One region of the Bradyrhizobium sp. Pha-3 genome, then DNA from elsewhere that is predicted to be linked to it. Evidence: predicted binding sites of a transcription regulator. Region 1 holds the regulator's gene; each other region holds the start of a gene.

Evidence for each region. The regulator LexA, encoded in region 1, represses DNA repair genes until DNA is damaged. The targets are predictions, from matches to a motif close to TGTTCNNNNTGTGTTCNG.
Region 2: uvrA (excinuclease ABC subunit UvrA) is a predicted target of LexA. The motif match lies at 2,092-2,109, and genes of this name have one in related genera.
Region 3: ACE10X_RS35285 (PA0069 family radical SAM protein) is a predicted target of LexA. The motif match lies at 1,661-1,678, and genes of this name have one in related genera.
Region 4: ruvC (crossover junction endodeoxyribonuclease RuvC) is a predicted target of LexA. The motif match lies at 2,684-2,701, and genes of this name have one in related genera.

The regions. Positions count from the first base shown of each region.
Region 1 is NZ_CP170151.1:4,969,643-4,973,936, forward strand. It holds gene ACE10X_RS23325 (HAD family phosphatase) at 1-355, shown strand, start outside; gene glp (gephyrin-like molybdotransferase Glp) at 382-1,593, shown strand; gene lexA (transcriptional repressor LexA) at 1,837-2,541, shown strand; gene ACE10X_RS23340 (hypothetical protein) at 2,799-3,227, shown strand; gene ACE10X_RS23345 (hypothetical protein) at 3,372-3,599, shown strand; gene ACE10X_RS23350 (ComEC/Rec2 family competence protein) at 3,596-4,294, opposite strand, start outside.
Region 2 is NZ_CP170151.1:4,625,629-4,629,922, forward strand. It holds gene uvrA (excinuclease ABC subunit UvrA) at 1-2,004, opposite strand, end outside; gene ACE10X_RS21580 (outer membrane protein) at 2,355-3,014, opposite strand; gene ACE10X_RS21585 (hypothetical protein) at 2,941-3,201, shown strand; gene ACE10X_RS21590 (outer membrane protein) at 3,273-4,019, opposite strand.
Region 3 is NZ_CP170151.1:7,391,079-7,395,372, forward strand. It holds gene ACE10X_RS35280 (VOC family protein) at 1-336, opposite strand, end outside; gene ACE10X_RS35285 (PA0069 family radical SAM protein) at 461-1,639, opposite strand; gene ACE10X_RS35290 (glycosyl transferase) at 1,804-2,373, shown strand; gene ACE10X_RS35295 (GNAT family N-acetyltransferase) at 2,513-3,454, shown strand; gene moaB (molybdenum cofactor biosynthesis protein B) at 3,652-4,215, opposite strand.
Region 4 is NZ_CP170151.1:1,365,419-1,369,712, forward strand. It holds gene ACE10X_RS06580 (methyl-accepting chemotaxis protein) at 1-1,450, opposite strand, end outside; gene ACE10X_RS06585 (YebC/PmpR family DNA-binding transcriptional regulator) at 1,664-2,410, shown strand; gene ruvC (crossover junction endodeoxyribonuclease RuvC) at 2,727-3,254, shown strand; gene ruvA (Holliday junction branch migration protein RuvA) at 3,251-3,868, shown strand; gene ruvB (Holliday junction branch migration DNA helicase RuvB) at 3,957-4,294, shown strand, end outside.

The DNA.
Region 1 (4,294 bases):
CTTCACCGGCGAGATGCCGGGCATCGCCCCGCTGCTCGCGGCGGCCGCCGAGCGGATGCCGCTCTACGCCTTCTCCAACACCAATCCGGCCCATGTCGCGCATTTCTCGGTCACCCATGCCGAGCTGCTCAGCCATTTCCGCAACGTCTTCCTGTCCTCGAGCATCGGCTTCCGCAAACCCGACGCCGAGGCCTACGATCATGTGGTAAAAGCCATCGGCGTGCCGGCGTCGCGGATCCTGTTTTTCGACGACCTGGCCGCCAATATCGAAGGTGCGCGGGCGCGCGGCCTTCATGCTATCCACGTGACATCGACGGATGACGTGGCAAGGGCTTTGACCGCACTTGGTATTTGAACATTGGGAATTGAGGAGCTCTGAGCGTGGCCCTGATGCCGGTTGCCGATGCCCTGTCCGCCGTCCTCGCCGGCGCCGAACCGCTGCCGGAGGAGATGGTCGCGCTCGATGCCGCCTACCACCGCACCCTGGCGCACGACCTCGCGGCGCTGCGCACCCAGCCGCCGCAGCCGATGTCGGCGATGGACGGCTATGCGGTGCGCGCCGCGGATGCGGCTGATCTAAAGGCCCGGCTCGAGGTGATCGGCGAAGTCGCCGCCGGCCGGCCGTTCGAGCGGACGGTCGGCGCCGGCCAGGCGGTGCGGATCTTCACCGGCGGCGTGATCCCCAATGGCGCCGACGCGGTGATCATCCAGGAAGACACCGCCGTCGACGGCGACCACATCACGATCACGGAGACCGCCAGCATCGGACGGCACATCCGCCCGGCCGGGGTCGACTTCCGTGCGGGCGAGGTGCTGCTCAGCGGCGGCAGCCGCCTGTCCGACCGCGCGCTGTCGCTGGCGGCCGCCATGAACTATCCGGAACTTGCGGTGCGCCGCCGCCCGAAGGTCGCGGTGCTGGCGACCGGCGACGAGCTGGTGATGCCGGGCTCGCAGCCCGGCCCCGGCCAGATCGTCTATTCCAACGGCTACGCGCTGCGGGCGCTGGCGCGCGCCGAGGGCGCCGAGACCGTCGACCTCGGCGTTGCCGCCGACACGGTGGAGGCGACCACGGCCGGCATCCGCCGGGCGCGCGAGGCCGGTGCCGATGTCCTCATCACGACAGGCGGCGCCTCGGTCGGCGACCACGATCTCGTCAAGCGGTCGCTGGAAGCCGAGGGCGTCGACATGACGTTCTGGCGGATTGCGATGCGGCCCGGCAAGCCGATGATGCATGGCCGGCTCGGCGCGATGCGGGTGATCGGTCTGCCCGGCAATCCGGTGTCGTCCTATGTCTGCGCCTTCCTGTTCCTGGTGCCGTTGATTCGGGCGCTGAGCGGCCGGAAAGTGATTCATCATCGCCGCACGAGCGCCCTGCTCGGCCGCGACCTCGCCGCCAACGACCAGCGCGAGGACTATCTGCGTGCACGGCTCGAAGCGCGCGAGGACGGCACGCTGATCGCAACGCCAGTGACGCAGCAGGACTCGTCGCTGCTCGGGAATCTCGCTGCGGCACGGGCACTTCTGGTGCGTCCGCCGTTCGCGGCTGCGGCCGTCCAAGGCAGCGAATGCGAGATCCTGACACTGCCCGAATAAGGTTTTCGCGCCCCGCCGATTGTGCGTTGCCTGATCCGTTCACCGGAAATTAAGTGGTTGCGGAACACATATCGAACATATAGTGTCCGTTCATGATTTGTTTCGAGTACTGGTGTCTACAATCGGGAAGTCGTGTGGAAGCAGGTGCAACGAGCACATGCTCCTGAGGTCAGGCCCCGCCTGCAGGCCCTACCAGAAGAGTCTCGGAATCGAACGACGCTATCAACCGGGGGAATACTCGAGATGCTCACGCGCAAACAGTACGAACTTCTGCGTTTCATCAATGAACGTCTGAAAGAGGCCGGCGTACCGCCCTCCTTCGACGAGATGAAGGATGCGCTCGACCTGCGCTCGAAGTCCGGTATCCACCGCCTGATCACTGCGCTGGAGGAGCGCGGCTTCATCCGCCGCCTGCCGAACCGCGCCCGCGCCATCGAGGTCATCAAGCTGCCCGAACTCTCGGCCGGCGGCGGCAACGGCCGCCGCGGCTTCACGCCCAGCGTCATCGAAGGCACCCTCGGCCGGCGCGCCAGCACGCCGCCGATCGCCGAGGACGACGGCAACCGTCCGGTCGCGGTCCCCGTGATGGGCCGGATCGCCGCCGGTACGCCGATCGAGGCGCTGCAGACCCGCAGCCACACCATCAGCGTGCCGCCCGACATGCTCGGCGCCGGCGAGCACTATGCGCTCGAAGTGCGCGGCGACTCGATGGTCGATGCCGGCATCCTCGACGGCGACATGGCGCTGATCCAGCGCAACGACGTCGCCAACACCGGCGACATCGTGGTGGCGCTGATCGACGAAGAGGAAGCCACCCTGAAGCGCTTCCGCCGCCGCGGCGCATCGATCGCGCTCGAGCCGGCCAACACCGCCTATGAAGTGCGTATCCTGCCGCCGAACCGGGTCCGCATCCAGGGCAAGCTGATCGGCCTTTATCGCAAATACTGAATTGCAAATACTTGCGGCGGCCGGGAACGAGCAACACGTCGGATCGTTCCTTGCATGATAGTGTAGCGTACGGCCTGCCCGATGCGCTCCGATACCTCTCGCGCAGCGTCGCGTGTTTGTGATCGGAGGCGGTCTCGGACCAGTCGTACAATCGCCCAGAAACGAGCAGAAGCTCGTTCGCTATCGTCCACTCTGGTAGAGGCCCTAATGCCTCAAGGAGAGGCACGGGTCGCTACCTCGAAATGAGGAGCCATCCGATGTGTGACTATAGTCTGCACGCCGTGGCATCGCGCCCCGCCATTGTCGGAGAGACGCTGATCACGACGACGTTCCGCGGCACGTCGACCCGCGGCTTTGCTTCGGAGAACGATCCCACTGTCGCGGTCTGCATGCTGCCGGGCACCGAGCTCGCTTTCGCCGAGAACGTTCGCTACGACAGCCGCTGGATTTGGACCAAGACGCTGAACTATCGCGTCGGCGTATTCAACGAAGTCGAGCCCGACGTGCCCGATCGGCATCATGACGCGGTCGAATTCCCCGACGGCAGCCATGTCCTGGTGACCCAGCTGGTCGAGGGACAGCGCGTCAGCGTGCTGCAATTGCCGGCGCTGCATCCGCCGGTCGAGCAGAAGCCGAAGGTTGTAGAGCGGCGGCCCTCCGCATTCGCAACGCTGTTTTTGGGTTGAGCGCATCGTGCCGCGGAATGAGCTGTTCGGCGGCGGATGACCTAAGCAATTTCGGGCGACCCCGGACTTCCGCTTCCGGGGCGCATGGGGAGATTTGCGTCGGCCGGCGCCTTGGCGCATCATCGGGCACGGAGGACGTGCGCGGTGGTCGATAAGGTCACTTGGCAAAAGGCTGGACGCGTCACGGAACCGGGCCGCTACATGTTCCGGTTCGGTTGGCTGACGGTGACGGCCGACGACCTGAAAGTCTGGGAGCAATTTCCCGAGGCTTCCTTCACCCTCGTCAAGAAGCCCGACGTCGGCCCCGACTCCGACGAATACCATCTCGGCCTGTTCGAGTTGCCGAGCGGCCCCTCGCCGGACCACCGCTAATCATCGCCCTGCAGATCGGTCTCGGCCGGCGTCGCGTCCACGGCGGGCCGCGGCGCGGCGGCGGGCGCGCGCAGCATCGTCTCGCTCTCGCCGTCGCCGGGAACCGCCGGCGACCACGGCCGGTCGATCCCGCCGGGCTTCACCGCGTCGACGGCGTAGCCGTCCCTGATCCGCCGCAGCACCAACGCGCCGTGGCGGCGCAGTCGCTCGGCATCGATCACCGATGCCGCGCAGCCCTGCGGCGCCGGCCGCGCCGTCACGATCAGGCCTGCGCGCTCGCAGTCGTCTGCCAGCGCCTCCGGCCGGGTCGCGAGCGCGACGAAGGCGCCGCCAGGTCCCTGGGCCACGCAACCGCCGGCATCGCACGAGACGCCCTCGCCGAGCGACGCATCGGTAGCGGTCCGCGCGTCGGCGTCCGCTGCCAGCCACTCCTTGACCAGGAACGCATCCTTGGCGCTGTGCATCAAATGCAGCCGCCCGTCACCGCCGCGCACCGCGACGTTGCGCCCGTCGCCGGAGACCAGCACGTCCGGCTGCGGCACCCTGAGCGCCCAGACCGAGGCCACCAGCAGCAGCACCGCGCCTGACCAGCGCAGCGGCGTACGCAGCAGCCCGAGCAGGATGATGCCGGCACTCGCTGCGATCAGCGGCCCTATGCCGAACGCCGCCATGCGGCCGACCGCGCCCGGGAGTGC
Region 2 (4,294 bases), 340 kb from region 1:
CTCGGCGGAGACGTTCTTGAGGTTATTGCCGCGGGCGTTGACGACCTTGATGGTGCGCCGGTGGTTCGGCGGCCGCCGGTCGGGCACCGGAACCGAAAGCTCGCCGGTCAGATACTTGCCGGTCAGCGATTTCGGGTTGCGCATGATCTGGTCAGGCGTGCCTTCGGCGACGATGTGGCCGCCATGCATGCCGGCGCCGGGCCCGATATCAAGCACGTAATCGGCAAGGCGGATGGCGTCCTCGTCATGCTCGACCACGACCACGGTGTTGCCGAGGTCGCGCAGCCGCTTCAGCGTGTCGAGCAGGCGGGCATTGTCCCGCTGGTGCAGGCCGATCGACGGCTCGTCCAGCACGTAGAGCACGCCGGTGAGGCCGGAGCCGATCTGCGAGGCGAGGCGGATGCGCTGGCTCTCGCCGCCGGACAGCGTGCCGGAGGAGCGCGACAGCGTCAGGTAGTTCAGGCCGACGTCGAGCAGGAAGGTCAGGCGCTCGCGGATCTCTTTCAGGATCCGCGTCGCGATCTCGTTCTGCTGTGCGTTCAGCGCCTCCGGCACCGTCTCGAACCATTCGCCGGCGCGCTTGACCGAGAGCTCGGAGATCTCGCCGATGTGCTTGCCGCCGATCTTGACGCACAGCGCCTCGGGCTTCAGCCGGTGGCCGTTGCAGCCTTCGCAGGGCACGTCGGAGAAATACTTGCCGAGCTCCTCGCGCGCCCACTCGCTTTCGGTCTCGCGGTAGCGGCGGTTGATGTTGGTGATGACGCCCTCGAACGGCTTCTTGGTGTCGTAGGAGCGGACGCCGTCCTCATAGGAGAACTTGATCTCGTCGTCGCCCGAGCCGTGCAGCAGCGCGTTCTGGACCTTCTTGGTGAGGTCCTTCCACTTGGTGTCGAGCGTGAACTTGTAGTGCTTGCCGAGCGCGATCAGGGTCTGGATGTAATAGGGCGAGGACGATTTCGCCCAGGGCGCGATCGCGCCCTTGCGCAAGGTCAGCTCCTTGTCGGGGATGACCAGGTCCTCGTCGATATGCTGCTCGACGCCGAGGCCGCCGCAGGCCGGGCAGGCGCCATAGGGGTTGTTGAACGAGAACAGGCGCGGCTCGATCTCGGGGATCGTGAAGCCGGAGACCGGACAGGCGAATTTCTCCGAGAACAGGATGCGCTCGGGCCCGCTCTTGTCGTGGATCTTCGCGGTCTTCTTCTTGTCCTCTTTCTTGTCGTCCTGGGCGGCCGCCGCCGGCGCGTCGGCGTATTCGATCACGGCGAGGCCCTCGGCGAGCTTCAGCGCGGTCTCAAAGCTTTCCGCGAGGCGCTGGGCGAGGTCGGGACGCACCACGATGCGGTCGACCACGACGTCGATGTCGTGCGGGAATTTCTTGTCGAGCGCGGGCGCCTCGGACAGTTCGTAGAAGGTGCCGTCGATCTTGACGCGCTGAAAGCCCTTCTTGAGATATTCGGCGAGTTCCTTCTTGTACTCGCCCTTGCGGCCGCGCACGACCGGCGCCAGCAGATAGAGGCGGGTGCCTTCCGGCAGCGCCAGCACGCGATCGACCATCTGCGAGACGATCTGGCTCTCGATCGGCAGGCCGGTGGCCGGCGAATAGGGCACGCCGACGCGCGCCCACAGCAGGCGCATGTAGTCGTAGATCTCGGTGACGGTGCCGACGGTGGAGCGCGGGTTCTTCGACGTGGTCTTCTGCTCGATCGAGATCGCCGGCGACAGGCCGTCGATCTGGTCGACGTCCGGCTTCTGCATCATCTCGAGGAACTGGCGCGCATAGGCGGACAGCGATTCGACGTAGCGGCGCTGGCCCTCGGCATAGATGGTGTCGAACGCGAGCGACGACTTGCCGGAGCCGGACAGGCCGGTGAACACCACGAGCTTGTCGCGGGGAATCTCGACGTCGATGTTCTTCAGATTGTGTTCGCGCGCGCCACGGATCGTGATGGCGCGCGATGAGGAGCCGGCGTTCTGTTGGCGCTTCGCCTTGAGCACTTCATCCATAGCGACAGTTCCGGGCGCATGCTTGGGCGCCTTTTGGGCGCGCATCGCCGGTGATGCCGGGACCTTGCGCCGATGGGGTGTGAAGACTGGAACGTAGGAAGAACGGTCGACAATTTCCAGTGCTGAGTCGCGTCCATCACCGGATAGTTTGCCTGATGGCAGCAGCCGTCAGCAGCGCCGGTTCCGCTAGAGTCTTTTGCCGTTCCGATGGAATCGGAACGGGGGCTCCGGATTCCTGCTTTGACGCGTTTTCTTGACGCGAACCGGAATCCACTTCGCTCGAAAACGCTCTTACGCAAAAAGGCCGGCGCGAGGCCGGCCTTTCCGTGCGATCTGATCGCAGATCGATCTTAGTACTTGGCGACGATCGGGCCGCCGAAGTGATAGTTCACACCGAACTGGGCGCTGTGCAGCTCGAGCGTGCCGGACGGCACGCCGAAATAGTTCTCGCTGTCGAGGCTGCGATACAGGTATTCGCCCTTGATCGACCACTGCGGGGCGATGAACGCCTCGACGCCGGCGCCAACGGTCCAGCCGGAGTGGAAGTTGCTCTGCGAGGCGGTCACGCCGAGCGCGGTGACGCTGACCTCGTTGTTGGCCCAGGCGTAGCCGCCGGTGCCGTAGAATAGCACCTTGTCAACGGCGAAGCCGAAGCGGCCGCGCACGGTGCCGAGCGAGTCGATCTTGCTCCGGGCGGTGACGCCGAGGGCGGAGACCGACGCGTCGATGTCAGCGCCTGCAGCGTCGACCTCGAGGCCGTACACGATGTTGCCGGCCTGCCAGTTGTAGCCGATGGTGCCGCCGCCGAAGCCGCCTTCCATGCTCGGGGTGCCGGAGTTCTCGCTGGCGTAGCCGCCGAAGCCGCCGACGTAGAAGCCGGTCCAGTTGTAGATCGCGGCCGGCGGCGGAGCCTTCACGTAGGGGGCGCGAGCCGCCATGTCGGCGGCCATCGCAGGTGCAAAAGCGCTCAGTGCAAACAAGCCGGCCGATGCCAGCAAAACATTCCTGATTTTCAAAGTCCGAGTCCCGTTTTTCTTGCCCATTTTCTTGTTGTCCCTTCAAACTTTTGAAGAGAGCGTCACAGCAGTGTCGCGTGACGTGCCGGTGCTTCTACAGAGAAATGCCGGAAGTTGTGTATCCGCGAAACCACAATGCACCGAAAACGGCCGCGGTGAGGTGCACGCGCACACACAATGAAGAAGCCGGCGCACAAACAAAAAGGCCGGCGCGAGGCCGGCCTTTCGTCTGGATCAATCGGATTCGCGCGTTCAGTAGCGCGCAACGACCGGGCCACCCCACTTGTAGTTGACGCGGACGGTGACGAGGTCGACGTCCTGGCGATCACGGATGGTGCTGTTCAGCGTGCCGTTGGGGGCGATCAGGTTGTAGGTCTTGTCCTGCATGAACAAGTGGTCGTATTCGATGCCTGCGGTCCAGTTCGGCGCGAAGCCAACTTCGATGCCGGCGCCGACGGTGCCGCCCCAGCGGGTGTCGCTTGCGCTGCCGACCAGCACGCCGGTCGGGGTGAAGTAGGTGTTGAAGCGGTTGTCGGTCAACGCCGCGCCGCCCTTGGCGTAGAGCAGCACGTTGTTGACGGCGTAACCGATCTGGCCGGTGAACAGGCCGAACGCGTCGATCTTGGACTGGTTGGTGAACAGGCCCGGGAAGATCGCGCTGCCGTTGCTGCCCTTCAGGTCAGCCCAGTCGCCCTGCGCTTCGAGGCCAAACACCCAGGCGCCGGCCTGCCAGCGATAGCCGATCTGGCCACCGGCGACGCCGCCCGTTGCGTCGTGGCAACCGTCCGAGGCGAGGAAGATGCCGGCCGGGAGCTGGTCCCAGCAATTGTGGCTCGAGCCCCAGCCGCCGTTGGCCCCGATGTAGAAACCGGTCCAGTCATAGATCGGGGCAATCACGGGCGGCGGCGCCTTGGTGTAGGGGCGCGCAGCGAGGTCGGCGGCGGCGGCAGGCGCAGCGAACGCAATCAGAGCAACCGTACCGAGCAAAAACTTCTTCATTATCAGTCCCCCAGCTCCCCGATCGGCTTCCAAAAGGTCCCGAAGCACGATCCCAGACGCGAGCGCCCGCGCCATGGTTGGAGCTATACGCTGATTCAACCGGAAACGCCGTCTCCCAAATGCAACACTCGCGGAAGAAGTAACGATAAGGCAAGGCGCTGATTTATTTGTTGTTTTTGTAGATCTCGCTGCCAGGCGTCGGCCGGTGCCGAGATCGACTGCCGCTCCGGCGGCACGGGCCGCTTCTACGACTGGTTGTGGCGAACAAAACTGGA
Region 3 (4,294 bases), 2.4 Mb from region 1:
GCTGGTGGGCTGCGCGGGCTTCAGCAGCCTGGCGCCCTTCGACAGCGCAAACGCCATCACGCGATCGACCTCGGCGTCGTCGTTGCAGTTCCAGGCGATCGCGACGCCGCGGAACGCTGATGGCCGCGGCTGATCCGGCAGCCCGGCATCGGCGGCAAGCAGATGCCACGGGAACAAGCCGAGCACGGTGCCGCCGGTCTCGAAGAAGGCAACCTCCTCGCCGGTCGCGCGCATCTTCCTGGTGAAGCCGAGCGATTCATAAAAGTCGATACTGGCGCGCATGTCGCTGACGCCGAGCGTGAGGACGGTGAAGCGTGCGGTCGGGGTGTTACTCATTGTTGCACTCACTGTTTGACGTCTTCGTAGCCCGGATGGAGCGAAGCGCAATCCGGGAAATCTTTGGCCAGGGGTCGACGAGCCCCGGATTTCGCTGCGCTCCATCCGGGCTACGCGCCCTCACCTAGAATAGACTGAGCTGCTGTCCGTTGCGCTTCGGCTTGGCGAAGTGATCGGTGGTCAGCTTGGTCCGCCGCTTGTTGAGGCCGAGCTTCTCGCAGGCGATCTCGAAGCGGCGGCCGATCATCCAGGCCATCGGGCCGGTGCCCTTCATCCTGGTGCCCCATTGCGAGTCGTAGTCGCGGCCGCCGCGCATGTCGCGGATTAGCGTGAAGACGTGGCGATAGCGGTCGGGATAGTTCGCCATCAGCCATTCGCGGAACAGATCGCGGACCTCGAGCGGCAGGCGCAGCAGCACGTAGCTCGCCTCTTTGGCGCCGGCATGCGCGGCGGCATCGAGGATACGCTCGATCTCGGAGTCGTTCAGCGCCGGGATCACGGGGGCGACCATCACCGTGGTCGGGATGCCGGCGTCAGCGAGCCGCTTGATCGCCTCGAGCCGCTTCGGCGGGGTCGAGGCCCGCGGCTCCATGGTGCGGGCGAGTTTCGGGTCGAGCGTCGTCACCGAGAGCGCGACCTTGGCGAGATTGCGCTTGGCCATCCGCGCCAGGATGTCGATGTCGCGCACGACCAGGGCCGACTTGGTGACGATGCCGACCGGATGGCCGGCGCGCTCGAGCACCTCGAGAATGCCGCGCATGATCTTCCGGTCGCGTTCGATCGGCTGATAGGGATCGGTGTTGGTGCCGATCGCGATCATCCGGGCCTCGTAGTCCGGCGCCGCCAGTTCCTTCTCGAGCAGCGCGGGTGCGTCCGGCTTGGCGAACAGCTTCGATTCGAAGTCCAGCCCCGGCGACAGGCCGAGATAGGCGTGGGTCGGCCGCGCGAAGCAATAGACGCAGCCATGCTCACAGCCACGATAGGGATTGATCGAACGCTCGAAGCCGATGTCGGGCGAGTCGTTTCGGGTGATCACCTTGCGTGAGGTGTCGAGCGCCACGCTGGTCGTAAACGGCGGCAGATCCTCGAGACTCTGCCAGCCATCGTCGAAGGCGACGCGAGCCTCGGCCTCGTAGCGGCCGCTGGCGTTGGACTGCGCGCCGCGGCCGCGCCGCCGCTCGCGCTCGATCGCGACCGCAAGCTCGGGAAAAGGAGCAGGAACAGGTGAAGGTGCACCCGCCGGGTTATCGGAGGGCGCCGTTACCGGCGGGTGCTTGAGGGCATGAGAGGATGCTCGGCTCATGTTCTGAAGCTAACACAGCGCGAGAACAAATCAAGAACATGAGCGGAGAAATTCCACAGAACCTTGCTACAAAATTCTGCAGGCGAACAGGCTGCTTTGAATATGACAAGGTGATAACACGGCCGGAGTTTCTCCATCGTTTGAGCCATCGAAGCCTCAAAATCATGCTGAGCGTGATCATTCCAACCGACGGCGTCGAGCGCACCGCGGTCGCAACCTTGGCGGCGCTGGTGCCGGGAGCGGCCGCGGGTGTCATCCGCGAAGTGCTGCTGGTCGACCGCAGCAACAGCGATGTGATGGAGCGCGTCGCCGACGTCGCCGGCTGCCGCTTCCTGCGCTTCGAGGGCACGCGCGCCGCGGCGCTTGCGGCAGGCGCGCGGCAGGCGCGGTCGCCCTGGCTGATGTTCCTGCATCCGGGCGCGGTGCTCGATGCCGGCTGGATCGAGGAATCCACCCAGTTCATCCAGATGGTGGCGGCCAGCGGCAAGGACCGCGCCGGCATCTTCCGCTACGCCCGCGCGCCCTACACCGACCCCGGCCTGCGCGACGGCCTCAAATTCGTCGCCCGGATGATCACGGGTCCCTCGGCCGAACAAGGCCTTTTGATCGCGCGCGAACATTACGAGCGGATCGGCGGTTACCGGCCCGATGCCCGCCGCTCCGAGGCGCGCCTGCTGCGCCGGCTCGGCCGCTCCTCCCGCACCATGCTGCGCAGCCGGATCATGGTGGCTTGAAGCGTTTTCAAGCGAAGTGGGCACCGGTTCGCGTAAAGAAAACGCGTCAAAACCAGCCTGAAGCTTAGGTTCTGTCTTCAGAACCTAAGCTTCAACAAAGCGCTTGCGGATTATTTGATTCCGTCAAATAATATACTTGATGAAATCGAATTCCCATGACGCCACCCTCGAGAGCCAGGTCGCCGCGGTTCGCGGCTTCAGCCGGTTCTATACCCGCAAGCTCGGTATCATCGAGCCGAAGCTGCTGCACTCGACATTCACGCTGCAGGAAGCGCGGATCATCTACGAGCTCGCGCATCGCGAAAATTGCACCGCAACCGACCTGGTGCGCGATCTCGATCTCGATGCCGGTTTCGTCAGCCGCACGCTGGCGGCACTGCAAAAGCGCCAGATCGTGACCCGCAAGCCGTCGAAGGCCGACAAGCGCGTCAACGAGGTGACCCTCACCGCCAAGGGCCGCACCGCAGCCGCCGATCTCGACAGCCGCTCGCGCAGCGAGGTCGGGGCGCTATTGAAGCAGATGGACAGCGACCGTCGCGCCGCGGTGGTGCGCGCCATGGGCACGATCGAGCTATCGCTGGAGCCGCCCGCCGGGAAACCGGTCGGCTTCCTGCTGCGCAGCCATCGCGTCGGCGACATGGGCTGGGTCGTCTCGCGGCAGGGACAAGCCTACGCGGAGGAATATGGCTGGGACATCAGCTACGAGGCGTTGGTGGCCGAGATCTGCGCGCAGTTTCTGCGATCGTTCGATCCCGCCCGCGAGCATTGCTGGATCGCGGAGGTCGACGGCGAGCCGGTCGGCTCGATCTTCCTGGTCGACGGCGGCGGCAGGGTCGCCAAGCTGCGCCTGCTGCTGGTGGAGGAGAAGGCGCGCGGGCTCGGCGTCGGCCGCGCACTGGTCGAACAATGCATCCGCGCCGCGCGCGAGAAGGGCTACAAGAAGATGACGCTGTGGACCCAGAGCATCCTGGTCGCCGCGCGCGGCATCTACGCCCGCGCCGGTTTTCAGCGCGTCAAGGAAGAGAAGCATCACAGCTTTGGGGTCGATCTGGTCGGCGAGACCTGGGAACTGGAGTTGTAAAGCCGCAGCGCCGAGAAGTCTGGACTGCGTAGCCCGGATGGAGCGGAGCGCAATCCGGGAACGATGCGGCCGCGGAAGAGACTGCCCCGGATTTCGCTTCGCTCCATCCGGGCTACGGCAGCTCGCCTTTGAGATTCCGGGCTCATCGCTGCGCGATGCCCTCAGATGCGCAATTGCGCATCGGAAAGTGACGGCTGCTACGCGCTCGCGCCCTTCGCCTTCGGGCGGCGCAGATGTTCATCCAGCCGCGGCATGATCTCGACGAAATTGCAGGGGCGCGTGCGGTAGTCGAGCTGTGCGGCCAAAATGCCGTCCCAGCCGTCGCGGCAGGCGCCGGGCGAACCCGGCAGGCAGAAGATGAAGGTCGCGCCCGCAACGCCGGCGGTGGCGCGGCTCTGGATCGTCGACGCTCCGATCTTGGCGTGGCTCAGCATGTGGAAGGCGATCGAAAAGCCGTCCATCCGCTTCTCGAACAACGGCTCGACCGCCTCCGGCGTCACGTCGCGGCCGGTGAAGCCGGTGCCGCCGGTGGTGATGACGGCATCGACGGCAGGATCGGCGATCCAGCGCCGGATCACGGCTCTGATCGCCTCGACATCGTCGGTGACGATCTCGCGCGCCGCAAGCTTGTGGCCGGCCGCGGTGAGACGGTCGGCCAGCGTGGTGCCCGACTTGTCATCCGCCAGCGAGCGGGTGTCGGAAATCGTCAGCACCGCGATGTTGAGCGGGATGAATGATTTGGATTCGTCGATCGAAGGCATCGTGTACCTCACACACTGACGTCATCCTGAGGTGCTCGCGAAGCGAGCCTCGAAGGATGGGCAACGGGCGCTTCATCCT
Region 4 (4,294 bases), 3.6 Mb from region 1:
CCGGCAGCGTGCGCTCCGCCCAGTCCAGCATTTTGGTGCGGTACTGCACCGGATTGGTGCCTGCGATCTCGACATAGTCGGTGTCGAACATGTCGGCGATCGTGATCGCGCCGCTCGCCAGCCCGTTCTCGAAGATCTTGCTCAGCGCGCTGCCGGCTTCGATCGCGCGGGTGACGAGCTCGGCGTTCTCCTCGTGGATCGCCCACATCCGGTCTTCGATTTTTTCGCGCAGCTCGGCGGTTGCCGCCTCGAAGCGGGCCTGGCTGCCTGCCTTGGAGCGCTCGCCGATCCGGATCCGGCAAGCGCCGATCTCCTGCAAGGTCGCGTTCAGGGTCTCCTGCACCGGCAGCTTCTCGGCATCGGGGCCGCCGATCAGGATGCCGTCCATCGCGATCTCGTAGACCGGTGCGATGACGATGCCGCGCGCGGTCGTGATCTCGATCTTGAGGCTGCAAGGCAGGCGCTCGTTCTTGCGCGGATCGCCGCGCTCGTCCTGGCGCAGCAGCACCGCGCAGCGCGCTTTCAGCTTCTGCGCAAAGGCGGTCACCGCCTTGCCGGCCTTGGCGACATTGTCACCATGCGCGGCGGCTTCGCGCGTTGCCGAATCGATCTCGCCGGCGCTGGTGCCGACCGAGATGATGAAGTGCGAGGCGGAGGCGGCGTTCTGGCCCATCTCGCCGGTGATTTCATTCTGCTCGGCGACCGAGCCGTTGACGTTCTCGAACACCGGGCGGATCTTTTCGATCGCCTGCGAGATGCGGTGCACCGCGTCGGCCGATCCGGTGGCGTCCCTCTGCAGCGCCTCGATCTTGCGGGTGATCTCCTCGGTCGCGCTCTGGGTCTGCACCGCCAGCGCCTTGACCTCGGTTGCGACGACCGCAAAGCCCTTGCCGGCGGCACCGGCGCGTGCCGCTTCAATGGTCGAGTTGAGCGCGAGCAGCGTGGTCTGCCGCGCGATCTGCGCGATCAGATTGACGACGTTGCCGATCGCGGCTGAGGACTCGCGCAGGCGATCGACATTGGCGGTGGCCTCGCGCGCCGCGGCCGCGGCTTCGTCGGCGAGCTGGCTCGCGCTGCGCACCTGCGCCCCGATGCCCTCGGCGGAGTGGGTGAAGCGATCAGCGGCTTCCGAGAACGTCGTCGCGGTGCTCTGTGCATCGCTGCTGCGGCCGGTCAGCGCGTCGGTGCGGGCGCGGATGGTGGCGAGCTTGGCTGCGGTCGCCTCGGTGCCGTCGGCGACCGAGCTCGCGGCACGCTCGAGCTGGCGGATCATCGCGCCGAGCTCGAGTTCCAGCAATTCCAGGATCTCCTTGGACGAATCCTTAGCCGAATCCTTGGCCGAATCAGTCTCGGTCGAGACACCAGGGGCCGTGGCCGCGGTTGGAACCTGCGGCGCGACGGCCGGCGTAGCCGGCTCCGGCACTTGCTTTCGAAACAAACCGAACGCCATGTGGGCTCTTTGGGGGCTCTGGAAAGTTGCGGCGGGACGGGGCGATCCTCGCACCCGGGCATGAAGTCATGGTTAACAAGTGCCTCATATTCCGGCTTGCGGTAGTATTCCTCCGCCGGAAGGCCCCGCCGATCCTTTGATTTTGACCGTGAGGGGCCTATAAGGCCGCGTTTTCCATCCCTGTTCAGACCCTAAGCTCCGAAGAGACGTCGCATGGCCGGCCATTCCCAATTCAAGAACATCATGCACCGCAAGGGCCGGCAGGATGCCCAGAAGTCGAAGCTTTTCGGCAAGCTGGCCCGCGAAATCACCGTGGCGGCCAAGCTCGGCACCCCGGACCCGGCGATGAATCCGCGGCTGCGCGCCGCCGTGGTCGCGGCCCGCGCCGAGAACATGCCCAAGGACAATATCGACCGCGCCATCAAGAAGGCGGCGGGCAATGAGGGCGAGAACTATGACGAGATCCGCTACGAGGGTTATGGCCCCGGCGGCGTCGCCGTGATCGTCGAGGCGCTGACCGACAACCGCAACCGCGCCGCCTCCGATATCCGCTCCTTCTTCACCAAGTCGGGCGGCAATCTCGGTGAGACCGGCTCGGTCGCCTTCATGTTCGACCGCACCGGCATCATCGAATACGACGCCAAGGTCGCCTCCGACGACGCCATGCTGGACGCCGCGATCGAGGCCGGCGCCGACGACGTGGTCTCCAGCGAAGGCGGCCATGAGGTCTACGCCTCGCAGGACACCTTCCGCGAAGTGGCAAAAGCGCTGGAAGCGAAGTTCGGCGAGCCGCGCAAGGCGGCGCTGACCTGGAAACCGCAGAACACCGTCGCGGTCGACGACGAGACCGGCGAAAAGCTGCTGAAGCTGATGGACCTGCTCAACGAGCACGACGACGTGCAGAACGTGTTCGCCAATTTCGAGGTGTCCGACGCGCTGATCGCGAAGATGGGCGGCTAGAGCTTTTCCCGTTCCGATGGAATCGGAACGGGGCTCTAGATTCTTGTTTTGACGCGTTTTCTTCACGCGAACCGGTATCCACTTCGCTCGAAAACGCTCTAGTCGCTTGCACTGCTGTCGTCGCCCGGCTGGACCGGGCGACCCAGTATTGCAGAGACCCGCATTCGAGCCGAGAAGCCGCGGCGTACTGGATTCCCGCTCCCGTGCGCAATTGCGCCTAGGCGGGGATGACGAGTGGGCCGAGTTCAACGACCGCGGCAGGGGATGAGGCTCCGTTTGTGTTTCGTTCTCCCGGCGCAGGCGGTATCACTAGCCCATGACATCCCAGCCGATTCGCTCTCCCGTCCGCATCATCGGTATCGATCCGGGTCTCCGCCGCACCGGCTGGGGCGTGATCGAGACTGAAGGCAATCGTCTCGTCTATATCGCCTGCGGTTCGGTCGAGCCGCCGGACGATCTGCCGCTGGCGAGCCGGCTGCTCGCGATCCATGAGGGGCTCGCCGCCGTGCTCGGCGACTACAAGCCTGCGGAGGCGGCGGTCGAGCAGACCTTCGTCAACAAGGACGGCGTTGCCACGCTGAAGCTCGGCCAGGCGCGCGGCGTCGCCATGCTGGCGCCCGCAATGTTCGGTATCTCGGTTGCCGAATACGCGCCCAACCAGGTCAAGAAGACCGTGGTCGGCGCCGGACATGCCGAGAAGAACCAGATCCAGGTGATGTTGAAGATCCTGCTGCCGAAAGCCGAGCCGCCGTCCGCCGACGCCGCGGACGCGCTCGCGGTCGCGATCACCCACGCGCATCACCGCCAGAGCACCGCGCTGCGGCTCAGGGTGGCGAGCCTATGATCGGCAAGCTGAAGGGCCTGATCGATTCCTATGGCGAGGACTACGTGATCCTCGACGTCGGCGGCGTCGGCTATCAGGTGCACTGCGCGAGCCGCACGTTGCAGGCGCTGCCGTCGCCAGGCGGTGCCGCCGTGCTCTCGATCGAGACCTATGTCCGCGAGGATCAAATCAAGCTGTTCGGCTTCCGCAGCGATCATGAGCGCGAATGGTTTCGCTTGCTGCAGACCGTGCAGGGGGTCGGCGCCAAGGTCGCGCTCGCGGTGCTCGGCACGCTGCCGCCGACCGATCTCGCTAATGCCATCGCGCTGCGCGACAAGGCGGCGGTGGCGCGCACGCCGGGGGTCGGGCCGAAGGTCGCCGAGCGCATCGTCAGCGAATTGAAGGACAAGGCGCCGGGCTTTGCCGATGTCGATCCCGCGGTGGTGCAGCTCTCGGGTGCGATCGACAACAATCGCGCGCCGCGTCCAGTCACCGACGCGATCTCCGCGCTGGTCAATCTCGGCTACGGCCAGCCGCAGGCCGCCGCCGCCATCGCCGCCGCCTCGCGCAGCGCCGGTGAGAAGGCCGAGACCGCGCAGCTGATCCGGCTGGGCCTGAAGGAATTATCGAAGTGATCAGTGGATACCCGTGCCAGCCGTTCTTCACCTCTCCCCGCAAGAGCGGGGCGAGGGGGAACTACCAGCCTCGTGTTAGTCTCGCATCATGAATACGCCCTCGCGCATGGTCTCGCCCGAACGCCGCTCCGATGATGTCGGCGACACCGCGCTGCGGCCGCAGTCGCTGACGGAGTTCGTCGGCCAGGCCCAGGCGCGCAAGAATCTCTCGATCTTCATCGAGGCCGCGAAGAAGCGCGGCGAGGCGCTCGATCACGTGCTGTTCGTCGGTCCCCCCGGCCTCGGCAAGACCACGCTGGCGCAGATCGTCGCGCGCGAGCTCGGCGTCGGCTTTCGGGCCACCTCCGGCCCTGTCATCGCCAAGGCCGGCGATCTCGCGGCGCTGCTGACTAATCTCGAAGAGCGCGACGTGCTGTTCATCGACGA